3 regions of the Arthrobacter sp. P1_C12_2 genome follow, and region 1 is predicted to be linked to each of the others. Evidence: riboswitches for the same ligand, from Rfam matches in the RefSeq annotation. Region 1 holds a riboswitch; each other region holds the start of a gene.

The links. Region 1 has a riboswitch for cyclic di-AMP ahead of AC1DZQ_RS18250 (NlpC/P60 family protein). Riboswitches for the same ligand answer to the same signal wherever they lie in the genome.
Region 2: another riboswitch for cyclic di-AMP. It lies ahead of AC1DZQ_RS06710 (hypothetical protein); the one in region 1 lies ahead of AC1DZQ_RS18250 (NlpC/P60 family protein).
Region 3: another riboswitch for cyclic di-AMP. It lies ahead of AC1DZQ_RS11570 (aggregation-promoting factor C-terminal-like domain-containing protein); the one in region 1 lies ahead of AC1DZQ_RS18250 (NlpC/P60 family protein).

The regions. Positions count from the first base shown of each region.
Region 1 is NZ_JBFUAF010000020.1:21,468-27,154, forward strand. It holds gene AC1DZQ_RS18230 (MFS transporter) at 1-331, shown strand, start outside; gene serC (phosphoserine transaminase) at 334-1,464, opposite strand; gene AC1DZQ_RS18240 (iron-dependent transcriptional repressor DtxR) at 1,806-2,501, shown strand; cyclic di-AMP (ydaO/yuaA leader) riboswitch at 2,652-2,866, shown strand; gene AC1DZQ_RS18245 (M23 family metallopeptidase) at 2,871-3,689, shown strand; cyclic di-AMP (ydaO/yuaA leader) riboswitch at 3,826-3,995, shown strand; gene AC1DZQ_RS18250 (NlpC/P60 family protein) at 4,291-5,049, shown strand; gene AC1DZQ_RS18255 (HNH endonuclease) at 5,271-5,687, shown strand, end outside.
Region 2 is NZ_JBFUAF010000004.1:186,357-192,043, reverse strand. It holds gene AC1DZQ_RS06720 (response regulator transcription factor) at 1-551, shown strand, start outside; gene AC1DZQ_RS06715 (sensor histidine kinase) at 544-1,551, shown strand; gene AC1DZQ_RS06710 (hypothetical protein) at 1,693-2,373, opposite strand; cyclic di-AMP (ydaO/yuaA leader) riboswitch at 2,381-2,583, opposite strand; gene AC1DZQ_RS06705 (hypothetical protein) at 2,754-3,032, shown strand; gene AC1DZQ_RS06700 (cation:proton antiporter) at 3,029-4,243, shown strand; gene AC1DZQ_RS06695 (DNA alkylation repair protein) at 4,286-5,008, opposite strand; gene AC1DZQ_RS06690 (DUF4430 domain-containing protein) at 5,135-5,687, shown strand, end outside.
Region 3 is NZ_JBFUAF010000009.1:72,139-77,825, forward strand. It holds gene AC1DZQ_RS11560 (response regulator transcription factor) at 1-173, shown strand, start outside; gene AC1DZQ_RS11565 (HAMP domain-containing sensor histidine kinase) at 195-1,793, shown strand; cyclic di-AMP (ydaO/yuaA leader) riboswitch at 1,964-2,123, shown strand; gene AC1DZQ_RS11570 (aggregation-promoting factor C-terminal-like domain-containing protein) at 2,123-2,965, shown strand; gene AC1DZQ_RS11575 (hypothetical protein) at 3,057-3,662, opposite strand; gene AC1DZQ_RS11580 (bifunctional glycosyltransferase family 2/GtrA family protein) at 3,870-5,318, shown strand; gene AC1DZQ_RS11585 (glycosyltransferase family 39 protein) at 5,319-5,687, shown strand, end outside.

The DNA.
Region 1 (5,687 bases):
CATGGCAATCTTCATGGGCGGGACTCCCATTGGGGCGCCGCTCGTCGGCTGGGTGGCTAACACCGCCGGCCCCCGCTGGTCCATGGCGGTGGCCGCAGGCGCCGGCCTGCTGGCGGCCCTGATCGGGCTGGTGTGGATCATCCGCGCAAAACACCTGCGGCTCCACTTCAACCGCCGCGCCCGCGGGCTGCGGTACTTCCGCGTCGAAAGCCGGACCGGCGCGGCCGGTGCCCGCCCGGACGGGCAGCCGGACCGCCTGCCGGACCGCCAGTCCGGAAACGACGACGGCGCCGCCCCGGCACGCGGCCGGGACGACGCCATCGGGCGCTGAGGCTACTTCTTCAGTTCTGCCACAACGAAATCGATGCACTCGAGCAGTGCCGAGACGTCGGCCGGCTCGATCGCCACGAAGGTGGCGATGCGCAGCTGGTTTCGGCCCAGCTTGCGGTACGGCTCGGTGTCGACGACGCCGTTGGCGCGGAGCACCTTGGCGATGGCCGAGGCGTCGATCGATTCGTCGAAGTCGATCGTGGCGATCACGTTGGAACGGTCTTCGGCCCTGGCCACGAACGGTGTGGCGTAACCGGACGCCTCGGCCCAGCGGTAGATGCGGCCGGCAGAATCCGCGGTCCGGCCGGCGGCGAAGTCCAGGCCACCGTTGGCATTGAGCCACTGCACCTGGGCATCCAGCGTCACCAGGGTGGCCAGCGCTGGGGTGTTGTAGGTCTGGTTCAGCCGGGAATTGTCGATCGCCGTCTGGAGGTCCAGGAAGTCGGGGATCCAGCGGTTGCCGGCCTTGATCCGTGCCGCCCGCTCAAGCGCCGCCGGGGAGAACAGGCCAAGCCACAGGCCGCCGTCGGACGCGAAGTTCTTCTGCGGCGCAAAGTAGTACACGTCGGACTCCGCCACGTCCACGTCCAGCCCGCCCGCGGCCGAGGTCGCGTCCACCAGCACCAGGGACCCCTCGTCGGCGCCTGCCACGCGCTGGACGGGGGCGGCAACGCCGGTTGAGGTCTCGTTCTGCGGCCACGCGTAAACGTCGACGCCGGCCTCCGCCCGGGGGGTGGGGCGGGTGCCTGGTTCGGCCTTGATGATGGAGGACTCGGCGAGGAACGGCGCCTTGTTGGTAGCCGAGGCAAACTTCGAGCCGAACTCGCCGAAGGACAGGTGCTGCGCCTTGTTCTCCACGAGTCCGAAGCTGGCAATGTCCCAGAACGCGGTGGATCCGCCCACCCCGAGCACCACTTCATAGCCGTCCGGGGCGCGGAAGAATTCGCTGAGGCCGCTGCGTACCGAGCCGACCAGGTTTTTCACGGGTGCCTGGCGGTGCGAGGTCCCCAGCAGCTTCGACGATGCCGCGGCCAGGGCGTCCATCTGTTCCGGCCGGACTTTGGACGGGCCGGCGCCGAACCGTCCGTCCTTGGGCAGGAGGTTGGCGGGGATCGTGATGCTGGTGTCGCTCACAGTGGCTCCAATTTTCGGCTGGTTCGTAGCGTGGCTGGGAGGTGGCGGGCAGGGATGGCTACACGGACACCCTTTTCATTCTGCCTGTTTCATTCTGCCTGACAGCCCCCGGCGATACGGAAAAAGGCCTGTCACAGTCCGGTCATTGAGACGCACGGGAACGGCTGGCCGGCGGAGGCTGGGACCGGGCTCCGGGCCGATCGAAAATTATCCGGAGTAATTCAAAATAGGCTAGGCTAGCAGCTGACGTACGGCGGTTCCCGCCAGGGCGCATCCTGCATGCAGCCCGCACGCGGTACGGTGGGAATGACGCTAGGACTGCGCTCGAGGAGCTGAGCTGAATGACGGATCTGATCGATACCACGGAGATGTATCTTCGGACCATTCTGGAACTTGAAGAAGAAAACATCGTTGCCCTCCGCGCCCGCATCGCCGAACGGCTCCGGCACTCCGGCCCCACTGTCTCCCAGACCATCGGCCGGATGGAGCGCGACGGGCTGGTGATTGTTTCGGGCGACCGGCACCTTGAGCTGACCGAAACCGGACGGAAACGCGCAATCGGCGTTATGCGCAAGCACCGCTTGGCCGAACGCCTCCTCGCGGACGTGATCGGGCTCGACTGGGCCTACGTCCATGAGGAAGCGTGCCGCTGGGAGCACGTCATGAGCGAACGCGTTGAGCGCAGAATTTTCGAGATGCTCAACCACCCGACAGTCTCACCCTACGGAAACCCGATTCCAGGGCTTGCGGATCTGGGCGGCGTGCCCAATGGCGCCCCCGCGGACAGGGCCGTGAACCTGCTGGAGGCCATGGCCGGCTACGGTGCAAGTTCGCGGGTCACGGTCAACCGGCTCGCGGAGCCGATCCAGGTGGAACCGGAGCTTCTGGCACAGCTCGACGAGGGCGGAATCAGGCCTGGCGCGCTGGTTTCGCTGGAGCGGGTGGGGGAGTACATCTCGGTCCGCGTCCCCGATATCGAGGGCGCCCTGGAACTGCCGCCCGAGGTTGCCGCGCATGTCTTTGTAACAGTCGCCTGACCAGCCACAATGCGCCGGTCATGGGACGACCCATGAGTTGTGCACAATTGCGATTACGGATTTATTACCGGGCGGCTTAATCGCCTATAGTTAGTGCCCAGTACCGATACCAAAGCGTTACCTGATCCGAAGCCGAGCCCTGCCAGCGGATCAGTCGCAGAACCACCTTCTGGCAGGGGCGGGGGAACCACTTTCGGCTGCTACTTCGGCAGCCTCGGGGTGAAGTCCGTCAGCGGCAAGCAGCTTCCACCGAAGAATCCCCTGGGGATGCCTCTGTGCCTGGCTGCTTGCAACGGCGGACCGGGTCTTTGATCTCTCTGACCCGAATCCGACAGCTAACTTCGCAGGCTCTCCAGAGAGGAACCGTTCTTGACCACCCAGACCGCCAGGGGCCGTCGCCGCGCGACCGGTCCCGCTCCGGAGCCGCGTCCTGTCGTCGAGCACATGGCCGAACGCCCGCGTGACGTGCACCGCGATGAACGGCGGCGCCGGCGCAGTCCGTTCCGTCAGGTAACGGAATTTGCCGCGGCCAGCGGAGTAGGGCAGAAGGCCGGGATCGCACTGGCCGCAACTGGACTGGTTCTTACCGTGACGGTCCCCGTCACGAGCCCGGTGATGGCTACAAACGCCGGATCCGGGGCTCTCTCGGCTGCCGTGCAGCCGGATGTCACGGCTGCCGCGGCTGCAAAGGTTGACTTCAGCCGCACCGCCGTCACCACAAAGGGCGATCCGGACGGGAAGCTCAAGCAGCTGCTGAGCGCCCAGTCTGTGGGCACCATCACCCGCGCGGCATCGGCGGGCACCCTTGGTGCGCCGCTGGACCAGTTGGTCACGGCCTCGCCCTTCGGCTACCGCGTCAGCCCCATCACCGGGGGCGCGGGGGAGTTCCACCGCGGCCAGGATTTCGCCGCCCAGTGCGGCACGGCGGTCCACGCAGCCGCCAGCGGCACCGTGACCTTCAACGGATGGCATCCCTTCGGCGGCGGAAACCGTGTGGTCATCGACCACGGCAACGGCCTGGAGACCACGTACAACCACCTGTCCTCGGCCTCGGTCCACGTCGGCCAGAAGGTATCCCGCGGTGACGTCGTTGCGATGAGCGGGACCACCGGCGCCTCCACGGGCTGCCACCTCCACTTTGAAGTGATGGTCAACGGCGACGTCGTTGACCCGCTCGGATGGCTCTAAAAAGACGATGGGCTGCTCTCATCTTCTTGTGACACGCCGTGATCTGAATGTGACATTGAATCCAGACTGCTGTAGGGTTTGAAGCACGCCAACTTTTCCGAAGTTGGCGCTCTTGAGTGGATTGCCTAGCTCTGCCACCGCTCAAGGTCCGTTCGCATTACATCGTCTGGCAGGGGCGGGGGAACCAATTTTGGCCTTCGAAAGAAGGCCTTGGGGTTAAGTCGCAAAGCTTCCCAGGAAGCAGCGCGGCCGGGTGACTCCCATCCGAATCCGACAGCTCACCTCGCAGGCATTGGGAGAGGCTACTTTCGTGTCTTCACGCCACAATTCTGCGCGCATGCGCACCGGCGAGGCTCTGTCGAGCCCGCTGGAATCCACATCACGTGCCGCCCTTGCCGGCGCCCGGATTGGATCACGTTCCGCAGGCTCAATCTCTACCGAGCCCGGACAGCATGCAGTTTCCGCTTTTGGCGCGTCTTCGCAGTACACCCTTCGCTAAGTAACCCATTTCGGGGCGATCCGGCGTACCCCCAAGATGCCGGAGCGTCCTCAGCCCGTGCCCGAAAGCGCGCGGTCCAAGGATCACGAAAGAGAGAACTTAATGACTACTCGTGCAAACGTTGCACGGCACCGCGCCGAGGTCACCAAGACCAACTCGCTGGCTGTTATTGCCAAGGCTGTCGGCGACAACGCCGGCGGCGTGGGCCGTCAGGCCGCGGTCATCGCCGCAGCTTCCGGTCTGGTCCTGACCAGTGGAATCGCAGCCAACGCTGCTGAAACCAATGTTCAGCGCGAATCCACCTCCGCTTCGGCCCTGGAAGTCCAGTCCGCAGCTCCGGCCACCATCTCGGCCGCCTCCACCATCGCGATCTCCTACGAGAAGCCCGCCGTGACCACCACGCCGGCTCCCGTCGTCGAGGCTCCCAAGCCCGTCGTGCAGGTCCAGGACGCCACGGCCTCCCGCGCCGGTGGCACCGAGCTCGGCGTCAGCGGCGGCGTCGCTGCCCAGGCCCCCGCCGGCATCGGAAGCGGCGCCGGCGCGACCATCGCCGCCGCTGCCTACGCACAGATCGGCGTGGCGCAGGACTGCACCGCCCTCGCCACCAACGCCCTGGCCGCCGCCGGCATCCACTACCACGGCTGGCCGGCAGGTTACCTGTCCCTCGGCCGCACCGTGAGCGCCGCCGAGGCACGCCCGGGCGACCTCGCCTACTACCAGAACGGTGGCGTGGGCATGGCTCACATCGCCGTCTACGTCGGCAACGGCATGGCAGTGCACGGCGGCTGGAACGGCGGCACCACCGCGCTGTACAGCGTAAACGTCGGCTCCGGCCCGGTCTTCATCCGCGTCGGCGCCTAAGCAAGAACCCCAGCACTTTTCGAAAGACCCCCGCCTCCTGGCGGGGGTCTTTTGCGTTGCCGCGCAGTGAACTTTCCGCGCCGAGGACTGCGCCGGTGAAAAAATATTCGGTGATCCGGCACTTGAGTGTTTACTCTTGTGTTGTCGATCCATAGCCCGACCATGCAGAGGGCAGCCGGCCCTCGTGCCGCTGGCGGGTGCGGCCGTGAAGAGGTATGCGGATGCGCACTCTCGTTCTGAATGCTGGATATGAACCGCTGGCGGTCATCACCTTCCGCCGGGCGCTCGTCCTTGTCCTGACCGGAAAGGCCAGCGTGGTGGCCGAAGGGGACGACCCCGTTGTCGGCCCGCAGGACATTCTGGGCCGCCCGTCCGTGATCCTGCTGAACCGCTACATCCGGCCCAGGTACAACACGATGACAGCGGTGAGCCGCCGCGGCGTGCTGCGCCGCGATGCCCACCGTTGCGCCTACTGCGGCAAAGCTGCGCACACCATCGACCACATCCAGCCCAAGTCCCGGGGCGGGGCCGACTCCTGGGAGAACCTGGTGGCGGCGTGCCTGCGGTGCAACAACGCCAAGAGCGACCATACGCCGGCGGAGATGGGCTGGAAGATCGGTTTTGTTCCGGGGCCCCCA
Region 2 (5,687 bases), on a different contig from region 1:
ACCAGGGGCTGACCGGGAGCTGGGACGTCATGGTGGTCGACCGCGGGCTGCCTTTCATGGACGGCATCGCCCTCATCGCGGCTTTGCGGTCGAAAGGCATTGCCACGCCCATCCTGATCCTGACCGCGCTGGGCGATGCCGACGAAAAGGTCAGGGGCCTTGACGCCGGCGCCAACGATTATGTGACCAAGCCGTTCGACGCCGGTGAACTGGCAGCACGCCTGCGCGCACTGACGCGGACCTTCCCTCCCTCGGCCCCGGCACCGGTGGCGATCGGGGACTGGGAACTGGACCCGACCCAGCGTTCCGTCCGTTCCGTCTACGGGCAAACGGTGTCGCTGACCGCGAAGGAAGGCCAACTGCTGGCAGCCCTGGCCGCGGAACCGGACCGCGTCTTCACCCGGGACGAGCTCCTCGCGGCGTGCTTCAACGTCTCGGAGCAGCCCGGCGTGATCGATACCTATGTTCATCACCTGCGCCGGAAAATCTCCAAAGCCGTGATCCGCACGGTGCACGGCCTCGGATACCAGATAGGCGATGCGCATGAGTGAGGGCGGGCCCGCCGGCGGAAATCCGGACCACTCCATCCTCCGCAGGGCCTCCCTCAAGGTCGCGCTGCGGATCAGCGCCGCGTGCGCGGTCATGGTTCTCGGGCTCCTCGCGGCCACGGCGCTGTACCTCATGAATCAACTGGCCCATCCCGAAGTGCCGGGCTCGGCAGCGGCCGGAACGGCCTTCGCGTACCTGGATTCCAAGGATGTCCTCGAAGCCATGGTCATCGCCGGGGTGGCAGGAATCCTGCTGGCCGGCATCGTCGGGTGGCTCAGCGCGCGCAGCGCCATCCGTCCCCTCGGTGACGCACTGGCCAGGCAGCGGCGCTTCGTCCAGGACGCCAGCCACGAATTGCGTACCCCCTTGACCATCCTGGACACCAGGATCCAGCTGGCCCAGCGCAACACCGTGCCCGGTTCCAGGCAGAGCCAGGATCTGGCCCGGATCCGGGAGGACGCCGCGACGCTGACCGGGATTGTCAACGAACTGCTCCTCGCAGCGACCGCGGCGGCCCCGGACCGCTCCGCACCGCCTGCCGACCTTGCCGACGCTGCCGCCAGCGTCGCCGGGAGCCTCCAGCCGGTGGCAGAGCAGCGGAAGGTGCGCCTGGATTTCTCCGCCGATGCCCGGCCGCTGGCCCGGATCGAGAAGAATGCGCTGCGCCGTGCCGTGCTGGCCTTGGCGGACAACGCGCTGGCCCACACGCCTCCGGGCGGCCACGTGTCCATCACGACCTCTGTCGAGCACAGACGCGCCGTGATCACCGTCGCGGACTCGGGGACCGGAATCACCGGCGTCGATCAGGCCCGGATCTTTGACCGGTTCGTGAGGACCGCCGGCAACGGCAGCTCACAGGGACAGCGGAGCTTTGGCATCGGCCTGGCCTTGGTCCGTGAGATTGCCGTCGCTGCCGGCGGCACCGTGGAGGTGGCCGCGACGGGCGACGAGGGAACCGTCATGAAGTTGACGCTTCCGCTCAGTGGGAGCGGGAATCCCTGAGGATCCTGTGCCGGGGAAAGACGCCCACCCGGATCCCGGATCCCCGACGGCGGAGACAGGAAAGACCGGCGATCGATTGCCCCCAAGGGAATCGATCGCCGGTCTTCCCGGCCTGCCTGGCCCCGGGAGGGGCCGTGCGGCTTAGGCGCGGACGAAGGTCACGCCACCGGTCGCGGTGAGCCAGGACAGCGGGTGAACCATCGTCTGGTTCGAGCCGTTCATGCCGCCGCTGACCACCTGGCCGTGGCCGGCGTAAATGCCCACATGGCCGGACTGGACCACCATGTCGCCGGGCTGCGGCGTGGCCACAACGGTTCCAAGACCAAGGAACGCGCGGGGACCGATGTCGCCAACAGGCTTACCCGCAGCGCCAAGGGCCTTTTCCACCATGGCGGTGCAGTCCTGGGTGATGCCCAGCTGGCTGTACGCGGCCGAGAGCATGATGGCGTTGCGTCCACCGGCAGCGGCCGGGGCTGCAGCCGGAGCTGCGGCCGGAGCGGCCTGCACCTGGACGGTTGCCTTGGCTGCCACCTTGGGCGCTGCTGCCGGGGCTGCTGCGGGAGCCAGCGCCGGCGCAACGGGCTGCTCGATGACCGGCGCGGCGACAGAATCGACTGCGGGGCGCTCGAAGCTGATCTTGACGCTTGAATCGGCGCTGACGGGGGCGCTGACCTGTCCCTTGACGTTAATATTCGACGCCGGGGCGGAGTCACGCTGCACAGGCGCAGTAGCTGCGTTGGCGGCCATTCCGCTGGTCAGGACCAGGCCGGATGCGGCGACGAGGACGGCGGCATGGCGCGCAAAAGTATTGACTGAAGTCATGAAAAATGTAGCCTCTCCCAATGCCTGCGAGGTGAGCTGTCGGATTCGGATGGGAGGCACCCGGCCGCACTCCCGGGCCCGTCGTGGCGGGCACTGTGCGGCTTCACCCCAAGACCTGCATATCAGCAGATCAAAAGTGGTTTCCCCGTCTCTGCCGGACGTTGATGCGAGTTACCCCCGGGCCGCGGCAGAGTTAGGCAATCGGCTGGGGAGCGCCCGTATCGGAGACAACAGGCACTCATCAACCGTAGCGCGAACCGCACCCGAATGTCACATTCAGGTAACGGGGGCACTGTGCCGTCCCCGAATTGCCCATAGGGCGRCGCCTATTCCGAACATAGGATGATGCCATCAGCACCACGCCGAAGCGGAGGCCCGAAATGAACAGCCACTGTGTCGCCATCTGCCAGTTGAGCAAACAGCCCCAAGAGGATTTCGACATCAACACCGAGCTGCTGATCCTAGACGGCGGGGACGTCCACGTGACCACATGGGACGCGGAACCGCGCGATGGAGGCTTCGACGAGCACGTTCTGAATGATCGGGTGGACGCGCTCGGGTACATGGTGGTCAATGACTGGGCCTTCCTGGACGGGAAGGCCTACGCGGTGGTGGAGCGGCGGTCGGGTCCGGGGCAGGCAGGCCGCGGCGAGCCGTGACATTTCTGTCCCTGGCGCTGATCGCCGTCGTGGCCCTGGCTGGCCCCCTGCTGGCCCTGCCGGTGCGCTGGCGGCTGCCGGTGATGCTGGGTGAGCTGCTGGCCGGCATCGCGATCGGCCGCTCGGGACTGGCCCTGGTGGACCCCGCGGACCCAACGTTCAGCCTGCTGGCCAACATCGGATTTGCGCTGATGATGTTTGTAGCCGGCACCCATGTTCCGGTGAGGGATCCGCAGATCCGGCCCGCCCTCGGCAGCGGCTCCCGCCGGGCCATTGCGGCCGCCGCGGCCGCAGTGGCAGTCGGAACCGGCATCGGACTGCTGTTCGGGACTGGACATGCTCCCCTCTACATCGTGCTGCTGGCGTCCTCGTCGGCCGCCCTGGTGCTTCCCGTCGTCGACTCCCTGCGTCTGGGTGGCCCTGATGTCATCGCCATGACGGCGCAGGTGGCGATCGCCGACACAGCCTGCATTGTGGCGCTGCCGCTCCTGGTGGACCCGCCCCACGCCGGCCGCGCGGCTTTAGGCGTACTGACGGTGTTGGGCTGCGCGGTGGCACTCTATTTTGTGCTGCGCTGGCTGGAGGGCAGAGGAATCCGCGGGCGCGTGCACCGGCTCTCGGAAAACCGCAAGTTTGCCCTTGAGCTACGGATCCAGCTGGCCGTGCTGTTCACACTCGCCGCGTTGGCGACGTACAGCAACGTGTCGGTGATGATGGCCGGCTTTTCCTTCGGTTTGGTGATGGCTGCCGTCGGCGAACCGAGGCGGCTGGCCCGGCAACTGTTCGCGCTCAGCGACGGTTTCCTTGGCCCGGTGTTCTTCGTCTGGCTGGGTGCATCGCTGACGCTCAAGGACCTGGCCGGGCATCCTGACATGATTGCCCTCGGCCTGGCCCTGGGAGCCGGGGCCCTGCTGACGCACGCCGGCCTGGCGTTCCTGGGACTCCCGCTGCCCCTCGGGGTGCTGTCGGCGGCCCAGCTTGGCGTGCCGGTGGCGGCGGCGAGCATCGGCACGCAGCTGCAGGTCCTGCTCCCCGGGGAGGCCGCTGCCCTGCTGGTGGGTGCACTGGTCACCATCGCCGCGGGCGCTGTGGCCGGGTCACGGGCGGCCAGGACGTTCGCGTTGCCGGCAAATACCGGGGGCAGGTCCGGGGAAGCCGGCAGCGCCGTCGGGCAGGGCGATCCGGGCGGTCCGGGAGATCCGAAAGTCTGAATATCTGAACTACAGCCGATCGGCGGTAGTTGGGTCGGATCGTCAATCTCCAAGAGGCGTGAATTGCAGCTCCGGCCTCCGCTTTGCCATCTCTGCCAGGACCCGGGAGACCGCGTCCCGGGCCGCACGCCCCTCGGCGTCGGCGTCAGCGTCGGCGTCGAACGGCCCGCCAGGGCCGCCGAGCACCGCGTTGGCGTGCCGGACGAACCTGTCCCAGTCCCCCTTGCCCGCGCGCAGCGCCAGCAGCGGCGAGAGCAGCGCAGCCCGGCGCAGCCAGGCGTCCGGCTCGCGCACCCACCGGTCCAGCACACTGTCAGCCCGCACCCTGGCCAGAACGTCGAGGCCGTCCACCAAGGGCCCGACGACGTCGACGGCGAGCGGATCCACGAGGTCCCGCATGCGCGCCTGCCGGATGAAGCCCTCCAAGCGGGTGAGGTCGGAGTTGGTCAAAACCTTCACATTGGCCTGCAGCAGGACCACCGCGGCCAGCCGGCGCTCGAAAACCGGCACGGTCAACAGTTCGGAGCCCCACAGCTCCGAACCCCACAGTTCGGAACACAGCGCGGTGACCTCATCGCGGGACAGCCCGGAATAGCGGCGGCCGGCATCCCGGACCGTGCCGCGCACGGCACCCACGGAGGTGCCGTAGAACCGGAGGCCGCTGCCCCCTGGCTCCATTTCCAGCCGCGACTGCAGCTCCTCGGCACGGCGCCAGGAAGCTTCCCGCTGCAGCGAGAGGTCGATGAATTCGCCGGCATCACTCACATGCCCATCCTTTCCCCTCGCGGTTCGCGGCGGAAACGGGGGTGCCACGCTGTCCTGAGCGGGCGGTCTGGGCCATCTGCCTAGACTGATCTGGACAGTCTCCGATCGAAAGCGGTTCACGCAACCATGCACACCAAGCTGACACTCGCCATCGCACTTTCCGCCGTGACGTTGGGGGTGGCAGCGTGCGCCGCCCCTGCGCCGTCGACTGCACCGTCGCCTGAGTCCCCCGCGGCCTCCGCGGCGTCGGCCCCTGATTTTGCCCTGGACATCGCGGGGGCGCCCGGCCGGATCGCCCAGGCCGGTCTCGCGGTACTGACAGCGGAGGGCAACGTGGACCACTATCACGCGCATCTGGACGTGCTGAAGGACGGCAAGCCCGTCGCGGTTCCGGCCAATATCGGCATCACGGCCGGACCTGACCACCGCGCCAACGGCATCTCAGCGCTGCACACGCACGACACCACAGGCGTGGTCCACATCGAGTCCCCCACCGCGGGCCAGGTCTTCACCCTCGGGCAGCTCCTGACCGAATGGGGCGTCCTCGGTGGTAGCGGCGCCGCCGGCACCGGGGAGGGTCCGCTGGACGGCTGGACCCTTTACGTGAACGGCAAGAAGTACGACGCCGGGATCCGTGACCTCCCGTTGAAGGCGCACGACGAGATCGTCCTGTCCTACG
Region 3 (5,687 bases), on a different contig from region 1:
GGGTCATCAGCAAGGCCCAGATCCTGGACCGGGTCTGGGACTATGACTTCGGCGGGCAGGCGAACATCGTCGAACTTTACATTTCCTACCTCCGCAAGAAGGTCGACGCCAACCACGCTCCCATGATCCACACGGTGCGCGGAGCCGGCTATGTCCTTAAACCGGCGGACTGATCCGTGCCCACACTTTCCGGCATGACCCGCGTCCCCGGACGCGACTGGCGCAACCCGTCCACGTGGCATTTGCGCACCCGGCTGGTCCTGGTCGCCATGGCACTGCTCGTGGCCATCTGCGGCGCTGTGGGACTGTTCAGCTACGCCTCCATGGACCTGTTCCTCACCCGGCAGCTCGATGACCAGCTCAGCAATGCCTCTCACCGCTCCAGCGAGTTCGGCCGGCCCGTGCCCGGTAACCCGGGCGGCCGCCCCGACCCCCTCGAAGCCCGTGGGCAGGGCGTCGGGACGCTGAACGCCCGTCTGGAAGACGGCGAGGTCGGCAGCGCCGGCTTCCTGGCCGGGGACGCCACCCGCAGGGGCCTCTCCCCCGACGACAACGCCGTCCTGCTGGCGCTCACCCCGAACGGTGCGCCCGTGGACCGGACCCTCTCGGCCGGCGCGTACCGGCTCACGGCCGTGCGGGCACCCTATGGCGACGTGATTGTCACCGGGCTTCCGCTGGCGGAAAAGGAAAGCACCCTGGCCTCGCTGGTGTGGACCATGGTGGTGGTCTCTGCGGGCGGACTCGTGCTGATCGGCCTGGCCGGCACGGCCCTGATCCGGCGGACCATGAAGCCGCTGGAACAGCTCTCCGAGGTGGCCACCAAGGTCTCCCGTCTCCCGCTGGACGCCGGCGAGGTGGCGCTCGGGGTGCGCGTCCCGGCGTCGGCGGCCCATCGCGGAACTGAGGTGGGCAGCGTGGGCTACGCGCTGAACCAGATGCTGGACAACGTCTCGAACGCCCTCGAGGCGCGGCAGGAGAGCGAGATGAAGGTGCGGCAGTTCGTCGCCGACGCCTCGCACGAACTCCGCACCCCGCTCACGGCCATCCGCGGCTACACGGAGCTGATGCGGATGACCGAGCACTTCACCCCCGACGGCGAGAAATCCCTCGCCCGCGTGCAAAGCCAGTCCGAGCGGATGACCACCCTCGTGGAGGACCTGCTGCTGCTGGCCCGCCTGGACGAGGGACAGCCGCTCAAGATCTCCGACGTCGATCTCACCCAGTTGGCCATCGAGACGGTGAGCGATGAGAAGGTCATGGCCCCGGACCGCGTCTGGCAGTTGGAGCTTCCGGACGAACCCGTGGTGGTGCGCGGTGATGCGACCCAGCTTCACCAGGTCCTGGCCAACCTCCTGTCCAATGCACGCAAGCACACGGATCCCGGGACCAAGGTGGTCACCGGCGTCATGCGGTCGGCTGATGGCAGCGCCGTGGTCACCGTGACGGACAACGGCAGCGGCATCGCTCCGGAATTCATCGGCCGGGTCTTCGCCCGCTTCGCCCGGGCCGACGCCGCGCGCACCAACCCCGCCGCTATCCCGGCAAACTCAGCCGTAGCGACGGCGGGAGCCCGGTTCGGGGCCGGCGCACGCTCGGCTTCCGGCGCCGCTTCCGGGAGCCGCGGAGGTCAGGGCACGGCGACTGCCGCGCCGACTTCCGAGGGCACCAGCGGGTTGGGCCTGTCCATTGTCCAGTCGATCGTGGAGGCCCACGGAGGAACCGTCGAGGTCACGTCCCGGCCGGGCCGCACGGAGTTCGCCGTGCGGCTGCCCGCGGCGCCGCCGGCGGCGTAACCAGCCACAGAACGCCGGGCCGGCCGTGCCGGTAAATCCAGCGCAAGCCGACACCCCGGCGCTGTGACTCCTGTTACCAAAATGTGACTTATGTGGCTGGGTCCTGTAGCGTCTTTAGCGTGCGCCGCCATTGGTGCCGCATATCCGGACGGACGCCAAACTCTGCCGCTTCCCGGATTCCGCTGGACCAGGCAGAGGCGGGGGACCCAGAGTTCCCGGGCATTCTGCATTCATGCGCCCTCGGGGTGAAGCCGACACGTGATTTTCCGTGCGGCCGGATGACCTCATCCGAACCCGACAGCTAACTCCGCCGGCGTTGAGAGGCCACCATGACTGATTTCCAGGTACAAACGCGCCCTGACGGCGATTCCCATTCCCGTTCCACCAAGTCGCGCCACCGCGCCGAACCAGCCACGCAGGCCTCCGCCCTGTCCCGGCTGGGCACCGGGCTCGGCATCACCGGCCGCCGTGCCGCCGTCGTCACCGCCGCGTGCGCGCTGCTGCTGGGTGGCGGCGCCGCCAGCCAGGCGGCAGAGCCGGGCCCCCACACGGCGAACGTTGCGAGCCAGAGGGCCACAATTGCCGACCCGCTGGCCAAGCTCAACTTCGAGCGGGTCCAGGTGGCTGGGCTGACCGCTACGCTGGAAAAGAACGTGGCTCCCCAGATCTCGGAGGTTAAGTCAGTCGAAGCGCTGATCCACACCCCCGCTGCTCCCATCCCGGCAGCCGCCCCCGCACCTGCTCCCGCGGCAGCACCTGCTCCTGCTCCGGCTCCCGCGGCAGCCCCCGCTCCCGCAGCGGCACCGGCTCCTGCCCCGGCTCCCGAGGCAGCCCCCGCTCCCGCAGCGGCACCGGTTGCCGTCGACGATCCCGCCGGGGCCCAGGCTTACGCCGCGTCCCAGCTGGGCAGCTATGGCTGGGCACCCGGCCAGATGCAGTGCCTGCACAAGCTGTGGACCAAGGAATCTGACTGGAAGACCACCGCCACGAACGCGAGCAGCGGCGCCTACGGCGTGGTCCAGTCCCTGCCCGCCACGAAGATGGCGAGCGCCGGCGCCGACTACATGACCAACTACCGGACCCAGATCAACTGGGGCCTGAACTACGTCAAGTCGCGCTACGGTTCCCCCTGCGGCGCCCTGAACTTCCACTACGCACACAACTGGTACTAAACCGGCACTAACCGGCCCAAAAGAAAGCCCCGGATCCGCACGGATCCGGGGCTTTCTGTGTGTGACTGTTAGCCGAGAATGGCGGCAGTGTTCACCGGACGTTGCGCGTCAGTCTGGGCCGCACATCAGTGACCTCGTCCTCTGCAGGGAGTGCCGTGTAGACGGAATTCCCTGACGAGATCTGCCGTTTGACCTGCTCAAGCTCATCTTTGAGGAGGTCAACGGTGGCACGGTATTTTTCGAAGTCCGCCGTTCGGCGCCTGGCCACGGCGAAACTGATGCCGGCGGCGAGAATGGCAAGCGGGAAGGACACCAGCAGGGCCCAGCCGGACGCGGCAAGGAAGTCCAGCGCTACGGGAAGTGCCTGCTTGAATGCCAGGAACTCGTTCACCCCACCGACCACTCCGTTCAGAGCGGAGTCCAGGGGGCCCAGAAACTGCCCCACGACAGGCGTCCCGGAAAACGACGGAGCGCTCAGCGGCGGTTCTCCCCCCGCAGACCAGCGCGAATCACCGAAATGGTTCAGGACGTAGATCCCGGCACCCGCGTTGAGGGCTGCGAAGAGCAGGACGGAACCAAGCGCAGTCCAATAGAGCCTGCGCGGACGCCAGACGCCGGCCACAAGCGCGAAGACGGTGGCCGCAACCCAAGAAAAGATGCGGAGTTCGTCGCGGCCCATGCCGCCCAGTAGATCCAAGGAATTCCCCGCCCCTTACAGTTGGAATCAATGCTTGTTCCGGTCCCAAGCGAGCCTATCCCAGCCGCCCCCGGGCATGCCGCGGCAGTTACTGGCCCACACCCTTTGTGCGTAGCCAGGCCCGGCCCACACGGCCGCCCCGACTTCCACAGCCCCCGCACAGCTTGACCCTAAAGCCCTCATATGGGCCGCCGGGAAAGTTGAGCCATGACATTCACAGACCAGGCCACAGGAACCCTGCCCCGCTCCGCGGCGACGCCGGCCGGCCCGGCGGCACCCCCCGCCCAGTCAGAACTTGCACCCTCGGGGCTCGCGCTGGCCGAGGCGCCCGTCCCGGGCCCGTTCGCCGGGGCGCTGACCGGCCCCGGCGGCCGGCGCACAGCCATTGATACGCGCGCCAGCACGCCCCTGCTGGACGTCACCATCCCGGTCTTCAACGAGGAACGGGACCTCGAAGCCTGCCTTCGCCGGCTCCACGCGTACCTGCTCGGCGCCTTCCCGCATTCCTTCCGGATCACCGTGGCGGACAACGCCAGCACCGATGGAACGCTCAAGGCCGCGGAACGGGTAGCCCGCGAGCTGCGCGAAGTGAAAGTGGTCCACATGGCCGAAAAGGGCCGCGGAAACGCGCTTCGCAAGGTGTGGCTGGCCTCGCCGTCGCCGGTCCTGGCGTACATGGACGTGGATCTTTCCACTGATCTGGCGGCCCTCGGGCCGCTCCTCGCCCCGCTCATTTCGGGGCATTCAGATCTGGCGATCGGGACGCGGCTGACCCGCAATTCGCGCGTCGTCCGCGGACCCAAGCGGGAATTCATCTCGCGCAGCTACAACTTCCTGCTGCAGGCCCTCATGGGCGCCCACTTCAGTGACGCGCAGTGCGGTTTCAAGGCGATCCGGGCGGACGTGGCCCGGCAGCTGCTCCCCCACACGCTGGACAACGCCTGGTTCTTCGACACCGAGCTGCTGGTCCTGGCAGAAAAGTGCGGCCTGCGTGTCCACGAAGTCCCGGTGGACTGGACCGACGACCCGGATTCCAGCGTGGACATCGTCCAGACGGCCCTCGCGGACTTGCGCGGCATGGCACGGTTGAGCCGGGACCTGGTCTCGGGCCGGATCCCGGTTCCCGACCTGCGCGCCGCCCTGGCCCGCGGACCGCTGCCGGCCGCCTCGCGGGCCCAGGAACAAAGCCCGGGCGGAAGCCTCTTCGGACAGCTCGTCCGCTTCGGCAGCATCGGGGTGGCCTCCACCCTGGCCTACCTGGCGATTTTCCTGCTCTGCCGCGGGTTCATGGACCCACAGCTGGCAAATTTCCTCGCGTTGCTCACCACCGCCGTGGCCAACACCGCGGCCAACCGGCGCTTCACGTTCGGCATTCAGGGCAGCAGCCAGGCGGCACGCCACCACTTCGAGGGCCTGCTGGTCTTCGGCATCGGACTGGCCCTGACCTCGGGCGCGCTCGCCCTCGTTCACGCCGCGTCGGGAGCGGCACCGGACCGCTGGCTTGAACTGCTCACGGTCACCGCCGCCAACCTGGCCGCCACAGCCGTGAAGTTCCTGCTTTTCCGGCTGGTGGTATTCCGGCACCGGCCCACGCAGGCCCTTCCGGCGCCCGGCGCCCCCGGTCCTTCCCTCCCCCGCACAGAAAAGGCCAAGTAAATGACGGCAACCATCAGCCCCACCGCCGGAGCCCCGGCCGGCAGCCCCCCAGCCGCCCAGGACACGCCCGGCCCGGTTCCCGGGGACGCCGAAACGGCGCCCCATCGGCCCGCAGCCCAGGCGACGGCAGCCCAGGGCCGCCGGGGCCGGCTGCTGTTCGGACCGCAGCCCCGCTGGGTGCGGCCCTCGGCGGCGCTGCTCCTGGCGGTTACCGCGGCGTTGTATTTGTGGAACCTGGAGGCCACCGGCTACGCCAACTCCTTCTACGCGGCGGCGATCCAGGCCGGGACCAAGGACTGGACCGCGCTGCTTTTCGGCTCCCTCGACGCCGGTAATGCCATCACGGTGGACAAACCGCCGGCCGCCCTC